3 regions of the Frigoribacterium sp. AC394 genome follow, and region 1 is predicted to be linked to each of the others. Evidence: predicted binding sites of a transcription regulator. Region 1 holds the regulator's gene; each other region holds the start of a gene.
What was found. Region 1 encodes HrcA, which represses chaperone genes, less so after heat shock. Its sites were predicted from a motif close to TTNGCACTCGNNNNNNNCGAGTGCNAA; they were not measured.
Positions count from the first base shown of each region.

Region 2: a site for HrcA is predicted at 2,004-2,030, ahead of groES (co-chaperone GroES). Genes of this name have one in related genera too.
Region 3: a site for HrcA is predicted at 6,137-6,163, ahead of groL (chaperonin GroEL). Genes of this name have one in related genera too.

Region 1 covers NZ_OZ409834.1:526,968-534,026, forward strand. Annotated here, with positions in the region: gene dnaJ (molecular chaperone DnaJ) at 1-872, opposite strand, end outside; gene hrcA (heat-inducible transcriptional repressor HrcA) at 949-1,971, opposite strand; gene ACZZY9_RS02415 (DUF4870 domain-containing protein) at 2,115-2,588, shown strand; gene hemW (radical SAM family heme chaperone HemW) at 2,675-3,901, opposite strand; gene ACZZY9_RS02425 (DUF1990 family protein) at 3,904-4,659, opposite strand; gene lepA (translation elongation factor 4) at 4,664-6,514, opposite strand; gene ACZZY9_RS02435 (pyridoxal phosphate-dependent aminotransferase) at 6,581-7,059, opposite strand, start outside.
Region 2 covers NZ_OZ409834.1:2,241,283-2,248,341, forward strand. Annotated here, with positions in the region: gene ACZZY9_RS10470 (DUF4190 domain-containing protein) at 1-674, shown strand, start outside; partial or broken gene ACZZY9_RS10475 (class I SAM-dependent methyltransferase) at 753-1,939, opposite strand; gene groES (co-chaperone GroES) at 2,115-2,411, shown strand; gene rarD (EamA family transporter RarD) at 2,591-3,616, shown strand; gene ACZZY9_RS10490 (ABC transporter substrate-binding protein) at 3,725-5,062, shown strand; gene ACZZY9_RS10495 (ABC transporter ATP-binding protein) at 5,407-6,174, opposite strand; gene ACZZY9_RS10500 (ABC transporter ATP-binding protein) at 6,192-7,059, opposite strand, start outside.
Region 3 covers NZ_OZ409834.1:2,406,843-2,413,901, forward strand. Annotated here, with positions in the region: gene ACZZY9_RS11160 (hypothetical protein) at 1-224, shown strand, start outside; gene ACZZY9_RS11165 (family 16 glycosylhydrolase) at 263-2,101, opposite strand; tRNA gene ACZZY9_RS11170 (tRNA-Thr) at 2,425-2,501, opposite strand; gene ACZZY9_RS11175 (hypothetical protein) at 2,665-2,847, shown strand; gene ACZZY9_RS11180 (nitroreductase family protein) at 2,905-3,465, opposite strand; gene msrB (peptide-methionine (R)-S-oxide reductase MsrB) at 3,470-3,892, opposite strand; gene ACZZY9_RS11190 (DUF2332 family protein) at 4,004-5,008, shown strand; gene ACZZY9_RS11195 (DUF3263 domain-containing protein) at 5,085-5,378, shown strand; gene ACZZY9_RS11200 (LytR C-terminal domain-containing protein) at 5,460-6,029, shown strand; gene groL (chaperonin GroEL) at 6,205-7,059, shown strand, end outside.

The sequences.
Region 1 (7,059 bases):
ATCTCGAGCTCGACCTCGCCGTCGATGCCGGTCAGCGTCGTCGACGTGCCGAGGATCGCGTCGGCCATCTGCACCTCGAGCGTCGCCAGCAGGTCGTCGCCGTCGCGGCTGTAGGTGTCGTGGTGCTTGACCTTGACCTCGAGGTAGAGGTCGCCGTTCGGCCCGCCGGCCTGGCCGACCTCGCCCTGACCGGGCAGCTGCAGTCGGAGACCCGTGTCGACGCCCGCGGGGATGTCGATCGGGATGGTGCGGCGCGCACGGACGCGACCCTGCCCCTGGCAGGTGGCGCACGGGTTGGGGATGACCGTGCCGTAGCCGCGGCAGGTGCCGCACGGGCTCGACGTCATGACGTTGCCGAGCAGCGAGCGGACGGTGCGCTGGATCTGACCCGATCCGTTGCAGATGTCGCAGGTCTGGGGCGAGGTGCCGGGCGCGCAGCACGAGCCGTTGCAGGTCTCGCAGAGCACGGCCGTGTCGACCTCGATGTCGCGCTGCGTTCCGAAGACGATGTCGTCGAGCTCGACCTCGAGGCGCAGCAGCGCGTCTTGACCGCGCTCGCGCCGCGATCGCGGACCCTGCCGCTGACCGCCGCCTCCGCCGCCGAAGAACGCGTCGAAGATGTCGCCGAAGCCCGCGGCCCCGCCGCCGCCCCCGCCGCCGAACCCGGCCTGCGGGCCGAGGTCGTAGCGCTCGCGCTGCTGCGGGTCGCTCAGGACGTCGTAGGCGTGCGTGACGTCTTTGAAGCGCTCGGACGCGTCGGCGCTCGGGTTCACGTCGGGGTGCAGCTCGCGGGCGAGTCTGCGGTACGCCTTCTTGATCTCTTCGGGCGTCGCCGACCGGTCGACTCCGAGCACGTCGTAATGATCTGCCACTTGTTTCGTCTACCTCTTGGTGTCGTAGCTGGAAGGTGGGGGAAGAAGGGGAGGCCGAGGAGGCGCGGGTCGGGTCTCAGCGCTCGGCGAGGGTCGACGACAGGTAGCGGGCCACCGCGCGGACGGCCGCCATGTTCGACGAGTAGTCCATCCGCAGGGGGCCGAGCACGCCGATGCGGGCGATCTCGCTGCCCGACGAGGTGTAGCCGCTCGCCAGGACCGAGGTCTGCGCGAGCCCGAACGAGGCGTTCTCGCGACCGATGCTGGCCACCACGTCGACGGCGTCGAGTTGCATCTCGCCGAAGAGCCGGAGCAGCGCGACCTGTTCTTCGATGGCCTCGAGCACAGGATAGAGGTTGCCGCTGAAGTCGTCGCCGGTACGGACGAGATTCGCCGCGCCCGACATGACGAGACGGTCCTGGCGGCCCGCGGCCAGCTGTTCGACGAGGCTCGCGACGACGCGACGCACGATGGCCGCGAGGTCGGGCCGGAAGCGCTCCGGCAGGTCGCTGAGCGATCGGGCGGCGTCGCTGAGCGCGGCGCCCCCGACGACGGCGTTGACCGACGCCCGCAGCTCGGAGAGGAACACCTCGTCGACGGGCGTGGGCAGATCGATCAGGCGCTGCTCGACCTGGCCGCTGTCGGTGATGAGGACGGTCATCACCCGCGTCTCGCCGAGGCTGACCAGCTCGATGTGCCGCACGCGTGCCCGCGAGAACGAGGGGTACTGCACGAGCGCGACCTGGTTGGTCAGCTGCGAGAGGAGTCGGACCGTGCGCCCGAGGACCTCGTCGAGATCGGTCGAGTCGCCGAGGAACGTCTCGATGGCCTGACGCTGCGCCGAGGTGAGCGGACGCAGATCGGCCAGCTCGTTGACGAAGAGGCGGTAGCCCTTGTCGGTCGGGACCCGGCCCGACGACGTGTGAGGCGCCGTGATCAGCTTCTCCTCTTCGAGGAGGGCCATGTCGTTGCGGATCGTCGCGGCCGACACGCCGAACTGGTGCCGCTCGACGATCGACTTCGAGCCGACGGGCTCACGGGAGGCGACGTAGTCGTGCACGATGACACGGAGGACTTCGAGTCCGCGTTCCGAGACCACGACGCACCTCTCTTCCGACTGTCTGGCACTCGCCGTACCAGACTGCCAATCCTACGTCACGTGCGCCACGCGACCTACACCCGGCGTACTCGGCATCCGGAGCTCCCTACGGCCCGCGGGGTGGTCTGCCCTAGGGTGAGGCCATGACCGACATGCCTCCTTCGCAACCGAACGACCCCCGCGCGGGCCAGCAGCCCTTCGGCCAGCAGCCGAACGGCCAGCCGCCCTACAGCCAGCAGCCGAACGGCCAGCCGCCCTACGGTCACCAGGGGCAGCCGTCCGTCCCGCCGATGCGTCCGGAGGACGAGAAGCTCTGGGCGACGCTGATCCACCTCGGCGGCATCCTGTTCTGGATCGTCCCCGCACTGGTGGGCTACCTCGTCCTGAAGGACCGCGGCCCGTTCATCCGCGAGCACACCCGTGCCGCCCTGAACTTCCAGATCACCATGGCCATCGTGCTGGTCGCGTCGGGTCTGCTCAGCGTCATCATCATCGGGGCCATCACCGGCTTCGCCGCCGGCGTCGTCATCGTGATCTTCTCGATCATCGCCGCCGTCGCCGCCAACCGCGGCCAGTACTACAAGTACCCGCTGACCTTCGAGTTCATCAAGAACTGAGGCACGGAACCGAACGAAGGGCGCACCTCCCGAAGGAGGCGCGCCCTTCGTCGTCCGTCGAGCTCGCGACGGTCACGGGGCCCGCTCTACGACGGCAGGAGTCGGCGGACGACCGCGTCGGCCATGAGGCGGCCCTCGCGGGTCAGCACGACACGCCCCTGGAGGGCGGGGCGACCCTCGACCCAGCCGTCGGCGATGAGCCCGGCGACGGCCTGACGACCGTCGTCGTCGAGTTCGGACACCGGCAGCCCCTCGCGGATCCGGACACCGAGGAGGACCCGCTCGACCCGACGCGTCTCGTCGTCGAGGGTCTCGCGGCCTGCGCCCGGCGACTGCTCGGCCGCCATGCGCTGCTGGTAGGCCGCCGGGTGCTTGACGTTCCACCAGCGGACTCCCCCGACGTGGCTGTGCGCGCCCGGGCCGACCCCCCACCAGTCGTGGCCCTGCCAGTAGGCGAGATTGTGCCGGGAGCGGTGGTCGACTCCGCGCGACCAGTTGCTCACCTCGTACCAGTCGTAGCCGTCGGCCGCCAGGCGGTCGTCGGCCACCTCGTACATGTCGGCCGCGAGGTCGTCGTCCGGCGTCGCGACCTCGCCGCGGCGGATCTGGCGGGCCAGCTTCGTGCCGTCCTCGACGATGAGCGCGTACGCCGAGAGGTGATCGGGCTGCTGCGCGATCGCGACGTCGAGGGAGCGCTTCCAGTCGTCGAGCGTCTCGCCGGGGGTGCCGTAGATCAGGTCGAGGCTGACGTCGAGGCCCGCCTCGCGAGCCCACTCGACGACGAGCGGGATGCGCTCGGGGTCGTGGGTGCGCTCGAGGGTCGCCAGCACGCTCGGCACGGCCGACTGCATGCCGAAGCTGACCCTCGTGAAGCCGGACGCCTTGAGCGCCCGGAGGTAGTCGGCGTCGACGCTGTCGGGGTTCGCCTCGGTGGTCACCTCGGCGCCGTCGACGAGACCCCAGGTGTCGACGACCGCGTGCAGCATCTCGGCCAGGTCGGACTGCGGCAGCATCGTCGGCGTACCGCCGCCGAAGAAGACGGTCGACGCGGGTCGCGCCGGCAGACCGGCCTCGGCGAGGACGCGACCACCGAGCGCGACCTCGGCGACGGCCTGCCCGGCGTAGTCGTCGCGCTTGGCGCCGCGCAGCTCGTCGCCGGTGTACGTGTTGAAGTCGCAGTAGCCGCAGCGGACACGGCAGAACGGGACGTGCAGGTAGACGCCGAAGTTGCGCTGGTCGGCCCCCGCGACGACCGACGACGGGAGACCGCCGTCGACGGGTGCGGGGTCACCGAGCGGGAGGGTGCTCGGCACCCTCAGTCGTCCAGCCGACGGAGGGTCGGGTCTTCGGGGGCGGTCTCGGGCGACTCGGCAGCCGTGATCGCCGCCGCGTCGAGGTCCGTCTCGGGCTCGGGGCCGGGCTCGCTGATCGACAGCGCCCGGAGGTAGCGACGCGTGTACAGGGCCTGCGTGCGCTTCATGAACGGCTCGACGAGCTTCCAGCGGAGCGACGACGGACGCGAGAACGAGCGGATCGAGAGCCAGACCGAGCCGTCGTCGGTCTGATCGACGATCCACGACTCCTCGCCGCTCTCGGGGTGCCCGTCGAGGGTGCCGTAGGCGAATCCCTTGCGCTTGGGCTCGTCGATCACGTAGACCACCCTGACCGGCGCCTCCACCTTGCGCCCGTAGGCCTCGATGGTGAGCGTCGCGGTCGTCCCGGCCGTGAGCAGGGGCGTGCCGTCGGGGGCGAAGCGCGCCTCGTCGGGCGAGCGCGACCAGTGCGCCGGGTCGACGGGTGCGCCGTTCTCGTCGAAGGTGACGGGCGTGTAGCCGCCCTCCTCGAGGGGCGGGACGACGTCGACCCGGACCTCGATGCCGCTGCGGCGCTGGATCTGCCAGGTCATCGTCGCGATCCAGGCCGCCTCGAACCGGGCGTCGCCGTGACCGACGCGGGTGCGGTACTCGGCGGGTGTGAAGCCCGTCGGCGGGTACTGCATCAGGTCGGGGGCCTGCGTGGCCCCGACCTCGCCGTACGTCGTACGGGTCTCGGTGTACGTCGCGCGTCTCATGCGACTACTTCTTGTCTTTCTTCTCGGTGTCACCCGAGAGCGCGGCGATGAACGCCTCCTGCGGCACCTCGACGCGACCGATGGTCTTCATGCGCTTCTTGCCCTCCTTCTGCTTCTCGAGCAGCTTGCGCTTTCGCGAGATGTCGCCTCCGTAGCACTTGGCGAGGACGTCCTTCCGCATGGCGCGGATGCTCTCGCGCGCGATGATGCGCGCTCCGATGGCGGCCTGGATGGGGACCTCGAACTGCTGACGCGGGATCAGCTCGCGGAGGCGCCCGGTCATCAGCACCCCGTAGGCGTACGCCTTGTCGCGGTGGACGATCGCACTGAAGGCGTCGACCGTCTCGCCCTGCAGCAGGATGTCGACCTTGACGAGGTCCGCCTCCTGGTCGCCGATGGGCTCGTAGTCGAGGCTCGCGTAGCCGGCCGTCTTCGACTTGAGGCTGTCGAAGAAGTCGAACACGATCTCGCCGAGCGGGATCGAGTAGCGGATCTCGACACGGTCTTCGCCGAGGTACTCCATGCCGAGCAGATTGCCGCGGCGCTGCTGGCAGAGCTCCATGATGACGCCGACGTAGTCTTTCGGCGCCAGGATCGCGGCCTTCACCATGGGCTCGCTGACGCTCGCGATCTTGCCCCCGGGGAACTCGCTCGGGTTCGTCACTGTGATGGTCTTCTTGTCGTCGGTCATGACCTCGTAGACGACGCTCGGGGCCGTGGTGATGAGGTCGAGGCCGAACTCGCGCTCGAGGCGCTCGGTGATGATCTCGAGGTGCAGCAGACCCAGGAACCCGCAGCGGAAGCCGAAGCCGAGCGCGACGGACGTCTCGGGCTCGTAGACCAGCGCGGCGTCCGACAGCTTCAGCTTGTCGAGCGCCTCGCGGAGGTCGGGGTAGTCGCTGCCGTCGATCGGGTAGAGGCCCGAGTAGACCATCGGGAGGGGCTCGACGTAGCCGGCCAGCGCCTCCGTCGCGGGCTTCGCCGCCGTGGTGACGGTGTCGCCGACCTTCGAGAGCCGCACGTCTTTGACGCCGGTGATGAGGTAGCCGACCTCGCCGACCGAGAGCCCCTGGCTCGGCGTGGGCTCGGGCGACGAGACGCCGATCTCGAGGATCTCGTGCGTCGACTTCGTCGACATCATCTGGACCTTCTCGCGCGGGTTCAGCGTGCCGTCGATCATGCGGATGTAGGTCACGACCCCGCGGTAGCTGTCGTAGACCGAGTCGAAGATCATGGCGCGGGGCGAGGCGTCGAAGTCTCCTGTCGGCGACGGGATGCGGTCGACGACGCGGTCGAGCAGCTCTTCGACGCCCATGCCCGTCTTGCCGCTGACCCGCAGGACGTCGTCGGGGTCGCCGCCGATCAGACCGGCCAGCTCGGCCGCGTACTTCTCGGGGTCGGCGGCGGGGAGGTCGATCTTGTTCAGGACGGGGATGATCTCGAGGTCGTTCTCGAGGGCGAGGTAGAGGTTCGCAAGCGTCTGAGCCTCGATGCCCTGCGCCGCGTCGACGAGCAGGATCGCGCCCTCGCAGGCCGCCAGCGATCGGCTGACCTCGTAGCTGAAGTCGACGTGCCCAGGGGTGTCGATCATGTTGAGGGCGAAGGTCTCGCCGTTGCGCTCCCATGGCATGCGGACGGCCTGGCTCTTGATCGTGATGCCGCGCTCGCGCTCGATGTCCATGCGGTCGAGGTACTGGGCGCGCATCGCGCGGTCTTCGACGACGCCGGTGATGCCCAGCATGCGGTCGGCCAGGGTCGACTTGCCGTGGTCGATGTGGGCGATGATGCAGAAGTTGCGGAGCGACGCGGGCGGTGTCGACGCCGGTTGCAGTGCACGGGAGGCTAGGGGGCTCACACGATCCTCAGGGGGTGTTGGGCGGGGGGCGCGTCGATTCTCCCACGCCGGGGCGGGAAACCGGGTCTAGGCGATCGGCGCCGGGAGCTTCGACAGGCCGCGGGTGAGCACCTCGGGCTCCGTCGCGAGGCAGACGCGGATCCAGCCCTCGCCGCTCCGGCCGAAGGCGCTGCCCGGCGCGACGGCCACGCGTTCGGTCAGCAGCAGCCGCTCGGCCCACGAGGCCACGTCCCCGCCGGAGGCGTGCGACATGTCGATCCAGAGGTAGAAGGCGCCGGTCGGCTCGAGGTAGCGGATGCCCCGCTCGTCGAGCAGGGACGTCGCGAGCTCGAGGTTCTGGCGGTAGTGGTCGCGGGCGTCGGCGACCGGCTGATGATCGCCCACGACGGCCGCGAGGGCCGCGTGCTGGTCGGGTTCGGCGACGCAGCTGATCTGCGCCTCCTGCACCGTCCGCATCGTGTCGGCCAGCCCCTTCGGGGTCACGAGGTAGCCGACCCGGACACCGGTCATGGCGTAGGTCTTGCTCAGCGAGAAGACGCTGAAGA
Region 2 (7,059 bases), 1.7 Mb from region 1:
CCGGGTCGGCGCCCTACGGCGCGGGTCCGCAGGGGCAGTACGGCCAGTACGGGCAGCCGGGGCAGTACGGACGACCCGCGCCCGGTCAGCAGGCATCCGACGGACCCCAGCCGTCGTCGGGTGGTCAGCAGTACGGGGCGCCGACCCGGCCCGGTCAGTCGCCGTTCGGCGAGCAGCCGGGCGGGGGAGCGCCGTACGGCGCCGCTCCGCAGCAGCCCTACGGTGCGCAGCAGGGCCAGCAGGGCCAGCAGGGCCAGCAGCAGTACGGACGCCCGCAGCCCTACGGAGCCCCGCAGTACGGGGCCCCGCAGAACGGGGGCCCGCAGTACGGAGCCCCGCAGCCCTACGGCTCGCAGTACGCCACGTACCAGCAGGGTGGCGCGCCCAGACCCTCGAGTCTGCTGAGCATCCTGTCGATGTCGGGGTCGATCCTCGGCGTGCTGATGTCGCTGGTGCTCTTCGGGTCGGGAATCCTCTTCTCGATCGCCGGCGTGGTGCTCGGTCACGTGGGGCAGAAGCGCGAACGCCATGCGCGTGGCTTCTGGCTGACGGGTCTCATCACCGGCTACGTCGGCATCGGGCTGTCGCTCCTGATCATCGGCGCCTGGGTGCTGTTCTTCACCGTGGTCTCCGGGATGCCGTCGACCGGCGACGGGTACTACAGCGGCACCTGAGCCGCCGACCCGGCTCCCCACGACGACGGAGGCCGCCGCACCCGAGGGTGCGGCGGCCTCCGTCGTCGTGCCGAGGGCTCAGGCGCGTTCGCAGAGCAGCGCCGTGTGCCGCCCGGCGACCCTGGTCAGCACGAGCGTGGCCGACCCCGAGCCCTGCAGCGAGAGGCGCTTGCGGAACGTCGCGGGGTCGACGTCGACCCCGCGCTTCTTGATCTCGAGGCGGCCGATGCCCCGCGTCCGCAGCTCGCGCTTGAGGGTCCGCTCGTCGAGGGGGAACGTCTCGAGCACCCGGAAGCCCTGGGCGAACGGGGTCTCGATCCGCTCGTCGGTCGTCAGCCAGGCGATGTCGCGGCTGATCATGCGGGCGTCGATCGAGCGGGCCAGGTCGCCGATCAGACGTGCGCGGATCACGGCGCCGTCGGGTTCGTACAGCCATTCGCCGAGGTCGCCCACCTCGACGTCGTCCGAGTCGGCGGGCGCCGTCAGCTCCGCCGCCCCGGAGGCGCTGATCACCAGGGCGGACCGGCCCACCCCGGCCCGGGCGAGCGGTCCGAACCAGACCCCGGCCTCGACCACGTCGCGATCGACCGAGATCCACTGGCACTCGGCGTCGTGGGGCAGGAGGTCGCGGTCGATCCCCGGGCCGAGCTTCACGCCCGTCGGCAGGCGGTCGGCGAAGGCGAACGCGACGTCGAGCGACGGCGACCAGTCGGCCGGATCGGCGATCCGCTTCGTGGCGCTGTGCCCGCCGGTGCGTCGCGCGGGGTCGAGGAACACGCCCTGCACATCGGTCAGGTCGGTCGTCTCGGCGTCGCCCTGACGGACTCGCGACGACGACCACGGAGACAGGTTGTACGAGGCCACGGCGGCGGTCACCTCGTCGCGGTCGACGGCCAGCACGTCGAGGTCGAGGGCCGCGAACGCCAGGGCGTCGCCGCCGATGCCGCAGCCGAGGTCGGCGACGCTGGTGAGTCCGGCCGAGCGGTAGCGGTCGGCATGGCGGGCGGCGACGCCGAGGCGCGTGGCCTGCTCGAGCCCGGCCTCGGTGAAGAGCATGCGACTGGCGAACTCGCCGAACTTCCCCTCCGCCTTGCTGCGGAGGCGCGCCTGGGTCAGCACGGCCGACACGCGCTCGGCGGGGTGGCCCTGCTTCCGCAGCGCGGCGACCGACGACACGACGTCGTCGGAGGCGCGCCACGGGGGAGGGAGTCGAGCAGCCGCAGCCCCTCGGGAGAGAGGACTTCGAGCAGCTCCGACGCATCCATGTCGTCCAGTCTCACGCATCCGGCGAGGTGCGGGGCCCGGGGTCGACGAGACCGACGCGCATCACTGGCACTCGGATTGACCGAGTGCCAGTGACGCCCTACAGTTGTTTCTGGCACTCGCACGTGGCAAGTGCCAACCCACGTTTTTCGAAGTTCCGAGAAAGTAGAGGCAACCGTGTCGGTCTCCATCAAGCCGCTCGAAGATCGCATCGTCATCCAGCAGGTCGAAGCCGAGCAGACCACGGCTTCCGGCCTTGTGATCCCCGACACCGCGAAAGAGAAGCCCCAAGAGGGCGACGTCGTCGCCGTCGGTCCGGGTCGCATCGACGACAACGGCAACCGTGTGCCGCTCGACGTCGCCGTCGGCGACAAGGTCATCTACAGCAAGTACGGCGGAACCGAGGTCAAGTACGGCGGAGAGGACTTCCTCGTCCTCTCGGCCCGCGACGTCCTCGCCGTCGTCGTCCGCTAGTCGGTCGACGCAGCTCCTCGAGAACCCCCGCTTCGGCGGGGGTTCTCGTCGTTGAGAGGCCGCAGGAGGCGCGGGTCGCCTCCTCCACCGGCCGCGCCTCCTGAGAACGGCGGTCGGAAGCGCCACCCTGTCGGAGGTGGACGTGTCGCGGTGTCGGTCGCCCGGCCTACAGTCGTGACGTGACCACCAGCCGCCCCCGCGCCTCCTCGGCTTCCGCCGCCCCGCTCGTCTCCGAGACGCAGGGCGGCGGCTCGCCCGGTACCGCCGGCGGGGGCGCCCGATCCGGGCTCGCGTTCGCGATCGGCGCGTACGGCCTCTGGGGCGTCCTGCCCGTGTTCTTCCTGCTGATGTCGCCGTCGGGGCCGTTCGAGATCGTCGCCTGGCGCATCGTCTTCTCGCTCGTGTTCTGCCTCGCGCTGCTCGCCGCGACCAGGGGCTTCCCCGCGTTCGTCCGCCTGCTGCGGCAGCCCCGTCTCGTCGCGACCATGGGGCTCGCCGGCGTCTTCATCGTCGTCAACTGGACGGTCTTCATCACCGCCGCCCTCGCCGGGCACGTCGTCGAGGCCGCCCTGGGGTACTTCATCAACCCGATCGTGACCGTGCTGTTGGCCGTCGTCGTCCTGCGCGAGCGGTTGCGACCCGCGCAGTGGGCGGCCGTCGGCCTCAGCGGCGTCGCCGTGCTGGTCATCGCGATCGGCACCGGCGACGTGCCGTGGGTGTCGCTCGTGCTCGCGTCCTCGTTCGGTCTCTACGGTCTCGTCAAGAAGCAGGTCGGCGGGCGGGTCGACGCCATCGGCGGTCTCACGCTCGAGACGATGCTGATGACCCCGGTGGCCGGGGCGGCTCTCGTCGTCATGGCCGTCACGGGGGTCGGCGGCGGGGTCGACTTCGGCTCCGTGTCGGTCGTCCACACCCTGACCGTGATCAGCTCGGGCATCGTCACCGCGGTGCCCCTGCTCCTCTTCGCCGCCGCCGCGCGTCGTCTCCCTCTGGCCACGATCGGTCTCACGCAGTACCTCGCACCGGTGCTCCAGCTGATCGTCGGCGTGGTGCTGCTGCACGAAGAGATGCCGGTCACCCGCTGGATCGGCTTCGCGATCGTCTGGGTCGCGCTCATCGTGCTCTCCGTCGACGCGGTGCGATCGTCGCGGCGGAATCGCGGTATTGAGCGCAAGTCACGAATTGCTAACGAAACGGTCCAGTGACGACCAGAACACACGCCAGAAACAATCCAGCCCTAGTTTCTACTCAATCGCGAGGACCGTCTGCCTAGTGTCGGTCCGGCTCTCCGCGCTTCACGAAAGGGACTACGGATGATCCGATCCACCAAAGGCCTGAAGGCTCTGGCGCTCGCAGGGGCCGCCTCCGTCTTGCTGGCCGCCTGTTCGTCGACGTCGTCGACTCCGGAGGACGGCGCGTCGTCGTCGCCTTCGGCTTCGCAAAAGGCCGACCCCGCAGCATCGTGCGAGGCTCCCAGCAGCCCCGGACAGGACGCGCTCCGCATCGGCACGATCCTGCCGAACACGGGAACCCTCGCCTACCTCGCTCCGCCCGCCGAGGCCGGCATCGGTCTCGCCGTCGAGGACATCAACGCCGCCGGTGGCGTGCTCGACCAGGACGTCACGGTCGAACCCCGCACCGACTCCGGCGACAGCAACGACCTCACCGTCTCGAGCGCCGCAGCGACGCAGCTCATCGACGCGAAGGTCCCGGTCGCGATCGGCGCCGAGTCGTCCAGCGTCACGCTGAACGTCATCGACCAGCTGACCGCCGCCTGCATCGTCGAGATCTCGCCCGCCAACACGGCGTCCTCGCTCAGCGGCTACTCGTCGTACTACTTCCGCACCGCGCCGCCGGACTCCGTCCAGGGGTCGGCGCTCGGCACCCAGATCGTCAACGACGGTCGCGCCAACGTCGCGTTCCTCGTCTTCAACGACACCTACGGCACCGGTCTCCGCGACTCCGTGCAGGAGTCCGTCGAGGCCTCGGGCGGCACCGTCGTCTACGGCGGCACCGGCGAAGGCCAGGAGTTCCCTCCCGGTCAGACCACCTTCTCGTCCGAGGTGACGGCGGCCCTGGCCACCGACCCCGACGCGATCGTGATCCTCGCGTTCGACGAGACCAAGTCGATCGTCCCCGAGCTCGTCGCCCAGGGTGCGGACATGACCACCATCTACATGTCCGACGGCAACACGGCCGACTACAGCGAGGACTTCGACCCGGGCACCCTCGAGGGCGCCCAGGGCACCATCCCCGGTGCGTTCCCGTCGTCCGACCTGCAGGAGCGCTTCAACACGTACTACCAGGAGAGCGCGGGCTCGGCGCTGACCGACTACTCGTACGCACAGGAGTCCTACGACGCCACCATGCTCGCCGCGCTCGCCGCGGTGAAGGGCGGCGGAACGGACTCCGGCACCATCCAGGCCAACATGGCCGCGGTGTCGGGTGCTGACGGCGGTACCGAGTGCTCGACCTTCGCCGACTGCAAGACGGCGATCGAGGCCGGCGACGACATCTCCTACACCGGCCCCTCGGGCATCGGAGCATTCGACGACCAGAACGACCCGTCGAGCGCCTTCATCGGCATCTACAAGTTCGACGGCGACAACAAGATCGTCTACCAGACGGCGGTCGAGGGCACGGTCCAGTAACCCGATCCCCTCTTCTGCGGAGGCCCCGGCGCGTATGCGCCGGGGCCTCCGTCGTGCGCCCGGGTGCCGCCGCCGGCCCGCACCACGGCCCGGGTGGTCGGAAACGGCCCTTGGCGGCGTCACGTGGGGCGCTTTCCGCCCACCCTGGGGGCGCGGCACGGGTGCGCGTGCGGGGCGCAGCGTCGTGCGTGCTTCGGTGGTCAGAAGATGCCCTTGGCGGCCTGCGGAACGGCGTTTTCCGCCCACCGTGGGGGCGCGGGGCGGGACGATGCCGCCACGGCACGACGGAGGCCCCGCACGTCGAGCGTGCGGGGCCTCCGGGCGATGCGGGTGGCGCGTCGGCGTCAGTGCGAGTCGTCGACGTCCTTCGCGAGCGTGCCCAGGTAGAGCTCGATCACCTTCGGGTCGTCGGCGAGCTCGCGGCCGGTACCCGAGTAGGCGTTGCGCCCCTGGTCGAGCACGTAGCCGCGGTCGCAGATCTGCAGGCAGCGGCGGGCGTTCTGCTCGACCATGATCACCGAGACGCCGGCCTTGTTGATGCGGCGGGTGCGGATGAACGTCTCGTCCTGGCGCACCGGCGACAGGCCCGCGGACGGCTCGTCGAGCAGCAGCACCTTCGGGTCCATCATGAGCGCGCGCGCCATGGCGACCGACTGCCGCTCACCGCCCGACAGCGATCCGGCCCGCTGACCGCGACGGTCGGCGAGCACCGGGAACAGGTCGTAGATGTACTCGAGCCGCTCGGCGAACTTCTTGGGGCGCAGGAACATCCCCATCTGCAGGTTCTCCTCGATGGTCAGCGACGGGAACACGTTGTTCGTCTGCGGCACGAAGCCGACGCCGGCCTGCACGAGCTTGTTGGCCTTGAGGTTCGTGATGTCCTCGCCGCCGAGGGTGACGGCGCCCGAGTGGATCTTGACGAGGCCGAACAGCGCCTTCAGCAGGGTCGACTTGCCGGCGCCGTTCGGGCCGATGATGCCGATCAGCTCGCCCGGGTAGCAGACCAGGTCGCAGCCGTTCAGGATGTTGACCCCGGGCAAGTAGCCCGCCACGAGGTCGCTGGCGTTCATGATCGGTTCGATGCCCGCGAACTTCTCGGTTCCCGGGTGCATCTGCGTGGTCGAGGCGCTCATGCCTTCTTGTCTCCGGTCTGCTGGTCGTCCGCCGCGTTGGTGGCGGCGGGGGTCGAGGGGTCGGGTGAGCCGGGCAGGTCGCGTCCGGCGATGCCGCCGCCGGTGGCCGAGGAGGCGCTGGTCGCGTCGTCCGCGCGGGCCGCGTCCTCTGCGGCCACCTCCTGCTCGAGCTCCTCGAGCACCGCGTCCGTCAGCAGCGAGTCGTCGCCCAGGTCGGTGTCGTGGTGCGCACCGAGGTAGGCGTCGATCACGGCCTGGTCGTCCATGACGGTGTCGGCGGGGCCCTCGGCCACGACCTTGCCCTCGGCCATCACGATCACCCAGTCCGAGATGTGGCGCACCATGTGCATGTCGTGCTCGACGAAGAGCACCGTGGTGCCCTCGTCCCGCAGGCTCTGGATGTGACCGAGCAGCGACTGGGTCAGCGCCGGGTTCACGCCGGCCATCGGCTCGTCGAGCATGATCATCTCGGGGTCGCTCATGAGGGCGCGGGCCATCTCGAGCAGCTTGCGCTGGCCGCCCGACAGGCTGCCGGCGTAGTCGTCGCGCTTGTCGTCGAGCTTGAACCGCTTCAGCAGATCTTCGGCCTTCGCCGTGATCTCGCGCTCGCGGGCCTTCCAGAGCGGCGGGACGATGCCGACGAAGAAGTTCTCGCCGGGCTGGTCGCGGGCGCCGAGCAGCATGTTCTGCATGACGGTCAGCCGCGACAGCGCCTTCGTCAGCTGGAAGGTGCGCACCATGCCGGCGCGCGCCACCTTGGCGGCGCCGACGTTGCCCATCGGCTTGCCGTCGAAGACCCACTTCGCCGTGCCCTCGCCGCGGTTGAACGCGGTGGGGGCCGACGAGGCCTTGTCGAAGCCGGTC
Region 3 (7,059 bases), 1.9 Mb from region 1:
TCTGGATCCTGACCAAGACGGGCAGCGTCCTCCCTCCCGTCCTCGAGGCGGCGCTCGGCGTCTTCGGCCTCGTCGTCCAGATCGCCACGCTGACGTCGGGTCGCCCGGTCGAGCCGGTGGCCTACGTGGTGCTGGTCGTCGCCCTGCTGCTCATCGCGCAGGGCGTGGCCGACCTCGTCTGGTGGTCGCGAGACGACCGCAGGGCCCGGGCCGGCCGGGGCTGACCCGCGCCCTGCGTCGGGGTGGCGGTCTCGTATCCGGGTCAGCGGCGGATGGTGACGGCCTTCGACCAGCGGGACGCGGAGGCGTAACCGGGCTTGGAGCCGGTCAGCTTGACGCCGATCCGGTGCCCGACGTCGGCTGACGTCGTGCGATAGGTCGTGCCCTTGGCGCCCTTGATCCACACCCCGTCACGGGTCCACTGGAATGTCCAGGTCGTCCCCTTGGTCCAGGTGCCCCGCTGGGCGGTCAGCGTGCTGCCCGCCTTGGCGGACCCCTTCACCCCGGGGGTGCCGGTGCTCAGGGTCAGGGGCTTGACGGTCGCGGCGGTCGAGGTCCGGGCCGTCGCGGTGTGTCCGGGCTTGGTGCCCGTGACGACGACCGTGATGGCGCGGTTGGCGTCGGATGCGGTGGGGACGTAGCTCGCCCCCGTCGCCCGGGAGATCGCCTGGCCGTTCCGCTTCCACTGGTACGAGAACGACGTGCCCGCCGTCCAGGTGCCGGTCTTCGTGCCCACCTTCCCGCCCACGGTCGGCTTGCCCGTCACCACGGGGGCCGCGCTCGTGAGGGTCGGCGACGCGATGGACACGGCCGCCGAGGTCTTCGACGCCGTCGTGTAGCCGGTCTTCCTGCCCGTCACGACGAGGGTGATCTTCTTGCCGGCGTCCGCCGCGGTCGTGACGTAGCTCGTTCGTGTGGCCCCGGCGATGGCCGTGCCGCCGCGCAGCCACTGGTGGGTCAGCGCGGTGGCGCTCGTCCAGGTGCCGGTCTGGGCGGTGAGGGTCGCGCCCACCGTGGTCTTGCCGACGATCTTCGGCACGGGGGCGGTCAGGGTCTTGAGCGCCGGCGCCGGCGTCGGCGTCGCTGTGGGTGTGGGCTTGGGTGCGGGTGCGGGTGCGGGTGCGGGTGTCGGTGTCGGTGTCGGTGTGGGGGTCGGTGTGGGGGTGGGGGTCGGCGTGGGGGTGGGGGCCGGCGTGGGTGTGGGGGTCGGCTTGGCCGGAGTGGCCGGCACGCTGACGGTGGCGGGGCTGCCGGGCGTGTACGCGTACTGGCTGACCCAGTCGATCTGGAGGTGGCCGTCGACCTTCGCGTCCGGCTTCGTGCCGTTGGTCGCGGTCTGCAGCACCCAGTGCATGGGCGTCTTGGGGATGTTCGTCGTGGTCGACGCCACGACGATGCCGTCGAGCAGGTAGCTGATCTTCTTCGGCGTCCACTCGATCGTGTAGGTGTGCCAGTCGGTGTACGAGGTCAGGGTGTCGACGGCCATGTCGTTGTTCCACGGAGTGCCGAGCTGGTGGTTGAAGGCCTTGGTCGAGCCGTCCAGGCTGCCTTCGGGGAAGTTGATCTCGCCGTTCGCCCAGGTCTCGGCGTCGTCCCAGAGGAGGAACGCGGTGCCGTAGCCGGGCAGGGCGTCGGCCTTCATCCGGATGCTGTAGCGCCCGTAGGTCTGGCCGCCCCACTGGCCGTTCATCAGGGGCACGGGTGCGGCGGCCCGCGGCACGCCGTCGGAGCCGGTGTGCAGGTGCATGTCGAGCAGCCCGTCGCGCACGGAGAGGATGTCGGACTCGTAGCGGCCGATCTGCCAGGTGTCGCCGAAGCCGTCGTAGCTCATCCACTGCTTCGCGTACGGACCGGGGAACTCGCCCTGGGCGATCGGGGTCGTGAAGTCGTCCTTGAAGTTCTGCGTCCACCCCGCGAGGTTCCCGTTCAGCAGGGTCTTCGAGGCGGCCGCCGCGTCCGTGGCCGTCTTGCCCGCGATGATCGAACCGGTGGCGGCCGAGGCGCTCTGCGTGCCCGTCGCGACGAGAGCCGTCGCGAGGAGTGCGCCGGCGATGATCGTGGCGCCGATCGGCAGCGATCGTGAGGATGTCCGTGTGACCATGTCGCGGTGTGCCTTCCTTGGGATTTCGGAAGGGCGAGCGGGTGCATCGGGGGGAGGGTCTGGCGCGTCCCATCGATCGCTCGATGGGGTACAGCACTCCGCGGTTCTTCGGGTTCCGCGGGGCGCGTCCAGTGTGCGCTCGGGGGACGGATGTCGTCATCCCCAAGACGGGTCGCCCTCGTTGGGGGGAGCGACAGGGCGTCTGTCCTCCTCCCTGTACCCCTGTCGACGCGAGACGTCTCGGACTCCCAGGCGGAGGGGCCCGGATGGAGGCGCGGCGGACGACGGAAGGCCCCGATCGCGGACGATCGGGGCCTTCTGAATGGAGCCGCCTGTCGGATTCGAACCGACGACCTTCGCTTTACAAGAGCACTGCGCTACCGGACTGCGCCAAGGCGGCTGACTCCACCACCCTACAAGCCCGGCGGCGAGGTCGGGAGCGACCTGGGATGGGCGCACGCCGTGCATCTTCCCGCCCGCGATTGGCGCGAGAGAGGTCATAAGTGGTGAAGTAGGGGGAGACGGCGTCGGCCGTCGCCCGGCCCGGATCACGAGGAGCCCCCATGACCAACATCCTGACCGCCATCGGTTCGATCGTGCTGCTGCTGATCAGCTTCGCGCTGTTCGCCTACTCGTTCGGGTCGGGCGAGCCGAACGCGATCATCTTCTTCGCCGGCATCGTCGCCATGACCGGCTCGTTCTGGCTGCCGATCACCTTCGTGGGCACGAGCCAGAAGACCTGGTGACCTCCGAGAGGCGCACATGATGAGACCCCGGTGCCTCGGCACCGGGGTCTCGTCGTGTCACGGGCGGGGCGGACCGCTCAGATGCCGATCGACCTCGATGCGCTTGCGCGGCTTGTCGGCGTCTCGCGGTCGATCGCGACCCCCGACGTAGAGCCAGCCCAGCAGCTTCTCGTCGCCCGTCAGACCGTGCGCGGCGTGGACCTCGGGGGCCCGGGTGTGCGTGCCGGATCGCCAGAAGACGCCCCAGCCCTCGTCGTCGAGCACGAGCGACAGCAGGTGGGCGACACCCGAGGCGACGCTCTCCTGCTCCCATTCGGGCACTTTGCGACTGGGCTTCGGAGACGAGACCACCGCGACGACCAGCGGTGCCCGCAGCGACTTCTGCTCGAGCTTCTCGGCGTCCTTGCCCACGGCGCCGTCGGCCGCCGCCAGCGACCGGCCGATCAGTCGGCGGTCGTCGCCCCTCAGCTCGATGAGCCGCCAGGGGCGCATCGACGAGTGGTCGGCGACGGTCGCCGCCGCCTCGACGGCTGCGACGAGCTGCTCGTGATCGGGGGCGTCGTCGGTGACCTTCGACCGCGATCGACGGCGGGCGGCCGCAGCCGCGACGGTGCTCACCGGGTCACTCGGCGGTGGAGGAGGCGTCGTCGCCCTCGCGGAAGCTGAGCGAGACGGAGTTCATGCAGTAGCGGTCGCCGGTCGGCGTGCCGAAGCCGTCGGGGAAGACGTGGCCCAGGTGCGAACCGCAGTTCGCGCACCGCACCTCGGTGCGGGTCATGCCGAGGCTGTCGTCGTCGATCAGCTGCACGGCCTCGGGGTTCACGGACTCGTAGAAGCTCGGCCAGCCGCAGTTGCTGTCGAACTTGGTGCCGCTCTTGAACAGCTCGGCGTTGCAGGCGGCGCAGGCGTAGACGCCGGCGCGGCTCTCGTCGAGCAGCTCGCCCGTCCATGGGCGCTCGGTCGCGGCCTCGCGCAGCACGGCGTACTGCTCGGGGCCGAGTTCTGCTCGCCACTGCTCTTCGGACTTCTCGACCTTGTACGACACGGGTGACTCCTCAGTTCTCGGGACTCCCCATTCAACACGGTCCCCCCGACAGTCATTCCAGGGCGGCGCCGTCGCCGGGCCGGCGGCACCCCGCCTCCCTAGAATCGCGGCATGCTCCTCGCCGACCGGTTCCGCAGCCACGCCGACGCGTCCGCCCGCGAGCAGTCCCCTCTGTACGCCGAGTGGTCGCTCGGGATCGCCGGCGACCCCGACGTGCTCGCGCTGATCGAGAGGGCTCCGGAGGCGCGGCGCCAGCCCGCCCTCGTGCTCGCCGTGTCGCGCTGGCTGGGCGCTCCCCTCGCACCGTGGCCCCGCCTCCGGGAGTGGATGCTCGCCCACCCCGACGCCCTCCTCGCCGAGCTCGCCCGTCGGACGACCCAGGTCAACGACGTCCGTCGCCTCGGGCCGGTCTCGCTCGCGCTGGCCAGGCTCGAGGGCCCGGTGGCCCTGCTCGAGGTCGGCGCCTCGGCGGGGCTCTGCCTGTTCCCCGACCGGTACGCGTTCCGGGCCGACGTCCGCGGCGCGGGCCGCGACGAGCAGGCGCGCTGGGGTGCGGCCGACAGCGAGGTCGTCGTCGAACTCGACGTCGACCTCGGAGACGCCGCCCTGCCGCACGACGGGTGGCCCCGCCGGGTCGTGCTGCCCGAGATCGTCTGGCGGGCCGGTCTCGACCTGGACCCCGTCGACGTCACCGACCCCGCAGCGGTCTCGTGGCTCGAGACGTCGCTGCCGCCCGGGCCGTCGGAGCGGGTGGACCTGCTGCGGCGGGCCGTCGCGATCACCCGGAGCGCGCCTCCTCGGCTCGTCCGCGGCGACGCCGTCGACGGGCTCCCCGCCCTGGCCTCGACCGCTCCGTCGGAGGCGCGGCTCGTCGTGGTCTCGACCGGCACGCTCGTCTATCTGCCCGGTCGCCGGCGCCAGGCCTTCGTCGACGCCGTGCGCGCCCTCGGCGCCACCTGGGTGTCGTACGAACGGCGCGACCTGCTGCACGACGTGGTGGCGGAGGTGCCCGAGGGCGTCGCTCCGGGCGACGGGTTCGCCGCGCTCGCCCTCGACGGCCGGGCCCTCGCCGTCGGCGACGCCCACGGCACGCGAGTGCGACTGCTCCACACCTGACCTGACGCGGAGGGCTGCGCCTGAGGCGACCCGGAGGCGGCCGCCCGTAGGATGACGACGATCGAGAGGGCGGGTGATGGGCGACAGCGGTGCGACTGGCGACGACGGGACTGTCATCGGGCTCTCCGAGCGCGACCGCGCGATCCTCGACCTCGAGCAGTCCACCACGGGGTCCGCGCGCCACAAGGAGGCCGTGATCCGACGCGATCTCGGTCTCTCGACGGCCCGGTACCAGCAGCTGCTCAACTCGCTCATAGACCGACCGGCTGCACTGGCCTACGCGCCGATGCTCGTGGGGCGTCTGCTCCGACTCCGCGACGCCCGCTCGTTCGCCCGCACGACCCGATCGTTCGGGCCGCCGACCCGCTGACCCGCAGCACGCCGACCCGCCGACAGAGCGCCCGACGCCCGCCGAACCGACGCCCGCCGACCCAGAGAAGACCGACAGCACATGCCGAAGTTCCCCCGCGACCGTTTCGACGACCTGCCCGCCGATCTGCAGAGGGTCGGCGCGCACCGGTCCACCCCGAAGCGGGGTCGTGGGCTGGTCGTCTTCGCCTGGGCCGCTCTCGCGACGGGCGTGCTGGTGGGCGGCGGTGTCGTCGCCCTGGGCGTGCTGAACGACAGCATCCAGTTCGACGCCCCCACGACGACCGCCACCGGGACGCCCGAGGCGGAGGCGCCCGACGACACCGCCTCCGCGACGCCGACCGGGACTCCCGTGACCGGCCCCGCCGACGTGGACCCCTCCGTCACGATCGCGGTGCTGAACGGGACGTCGACCGCGGGTCTCGCGACCGCCGCCTCCGCCGACCTCGAGGCCGCCGGGTACACCGTCGCCACCCAGGGCAACGCGGGCGACACCTCGGCCACGACCTCGACCGTCTACTACGCCGACGCCGCCGACGAGGGGGTCGCCCTCGGGCTCGCCCAGACCCTCGGCGTCACGGCGACGGCCGTCAGCTCGGCGTTCCCGAACGCGTCGGTGACGGTCGTGCTCGGCGCCGACTTCACGCCCTGAGGACGACCGGGCCGAGGAGGCGCGGGTCGCGATCACCGCGCACCGCACCTCCTCGGGTCGCCCGCGACGTCACTTGCACTCTCACCGGGCGAGTGCCAGAATCGTCACTGGCACTCGCGACACGTGAGTGCCAAAGCTTCTGCTTCATGACGTCCGGGAGGGACGAAAAACACACATGGCTAAGATCATTGCTTTTGACGAAGAGGCCCGTCGTGGCCTCGAGCGTGGCCTGAACATCCTGGCCGACGCGGTTAAGGTCACGCTCGGCCCGCGTGGTCGCAACGTCGTGCTCGAGAAGAAGTGGGGCGCCCCCACCATCACGAACGACGGTGTGTCCATCGCGAAGGAGATCGAGCTCGACGACCCGTTCGAGAAGATCGGTGCGGAGCTCGTCAAGGAGGTCGCGAAGAAGACCGACGACGTCGCCGGCGACGGAACCACCACCGCCACCGTGCTCGCTCAGGCGCTCGTCCGTGAGGGCCTCCGCAACGTCGCCGCAGGCGCCGACCCCATCTCGCTGAAGCGCGGCATCGAGAAGGCCGCTGCGGCCGTCTCGGCTCAGCTGCTCGCCGACGCGAAGGACATCGAGACCAAGGAGCAGATCGCGGCCACGGCTTCGATCTCCGCCGCCGACCCCACCATCGGCGCGCTGATCGCCGAGGCGATCGACAAGGTCGGCAAGGAGGGCGTCGTCACCGTCGAGGAGTCCAACACCTTCGGCACCGAGCTCGAGCTCACCGAGGGCATGCGCTTCGACAAGGGCTACCTGTCGCAGTACTTCGTCACCGACCCCGAGCGCCAGGAGGCCGTCTTCGAAGACGCCTACGTGCTCATCGTCAACTCGAAGATCTCGAACATCAAGGATCTCCTCCCCATCGTCGACAAGGTGATCCAGAGCGGCAAGCAGCTGCTCATCATCGCCGAGGACGTCGACGGCGAAGCGCTGGCGACCCTGGTCGTCAACAAGATCCGCGGCATCTTCAAGTCGGTCGCCGTCAAGGCCCCCGGCTTCGGCGACCGTCGCAAGGCC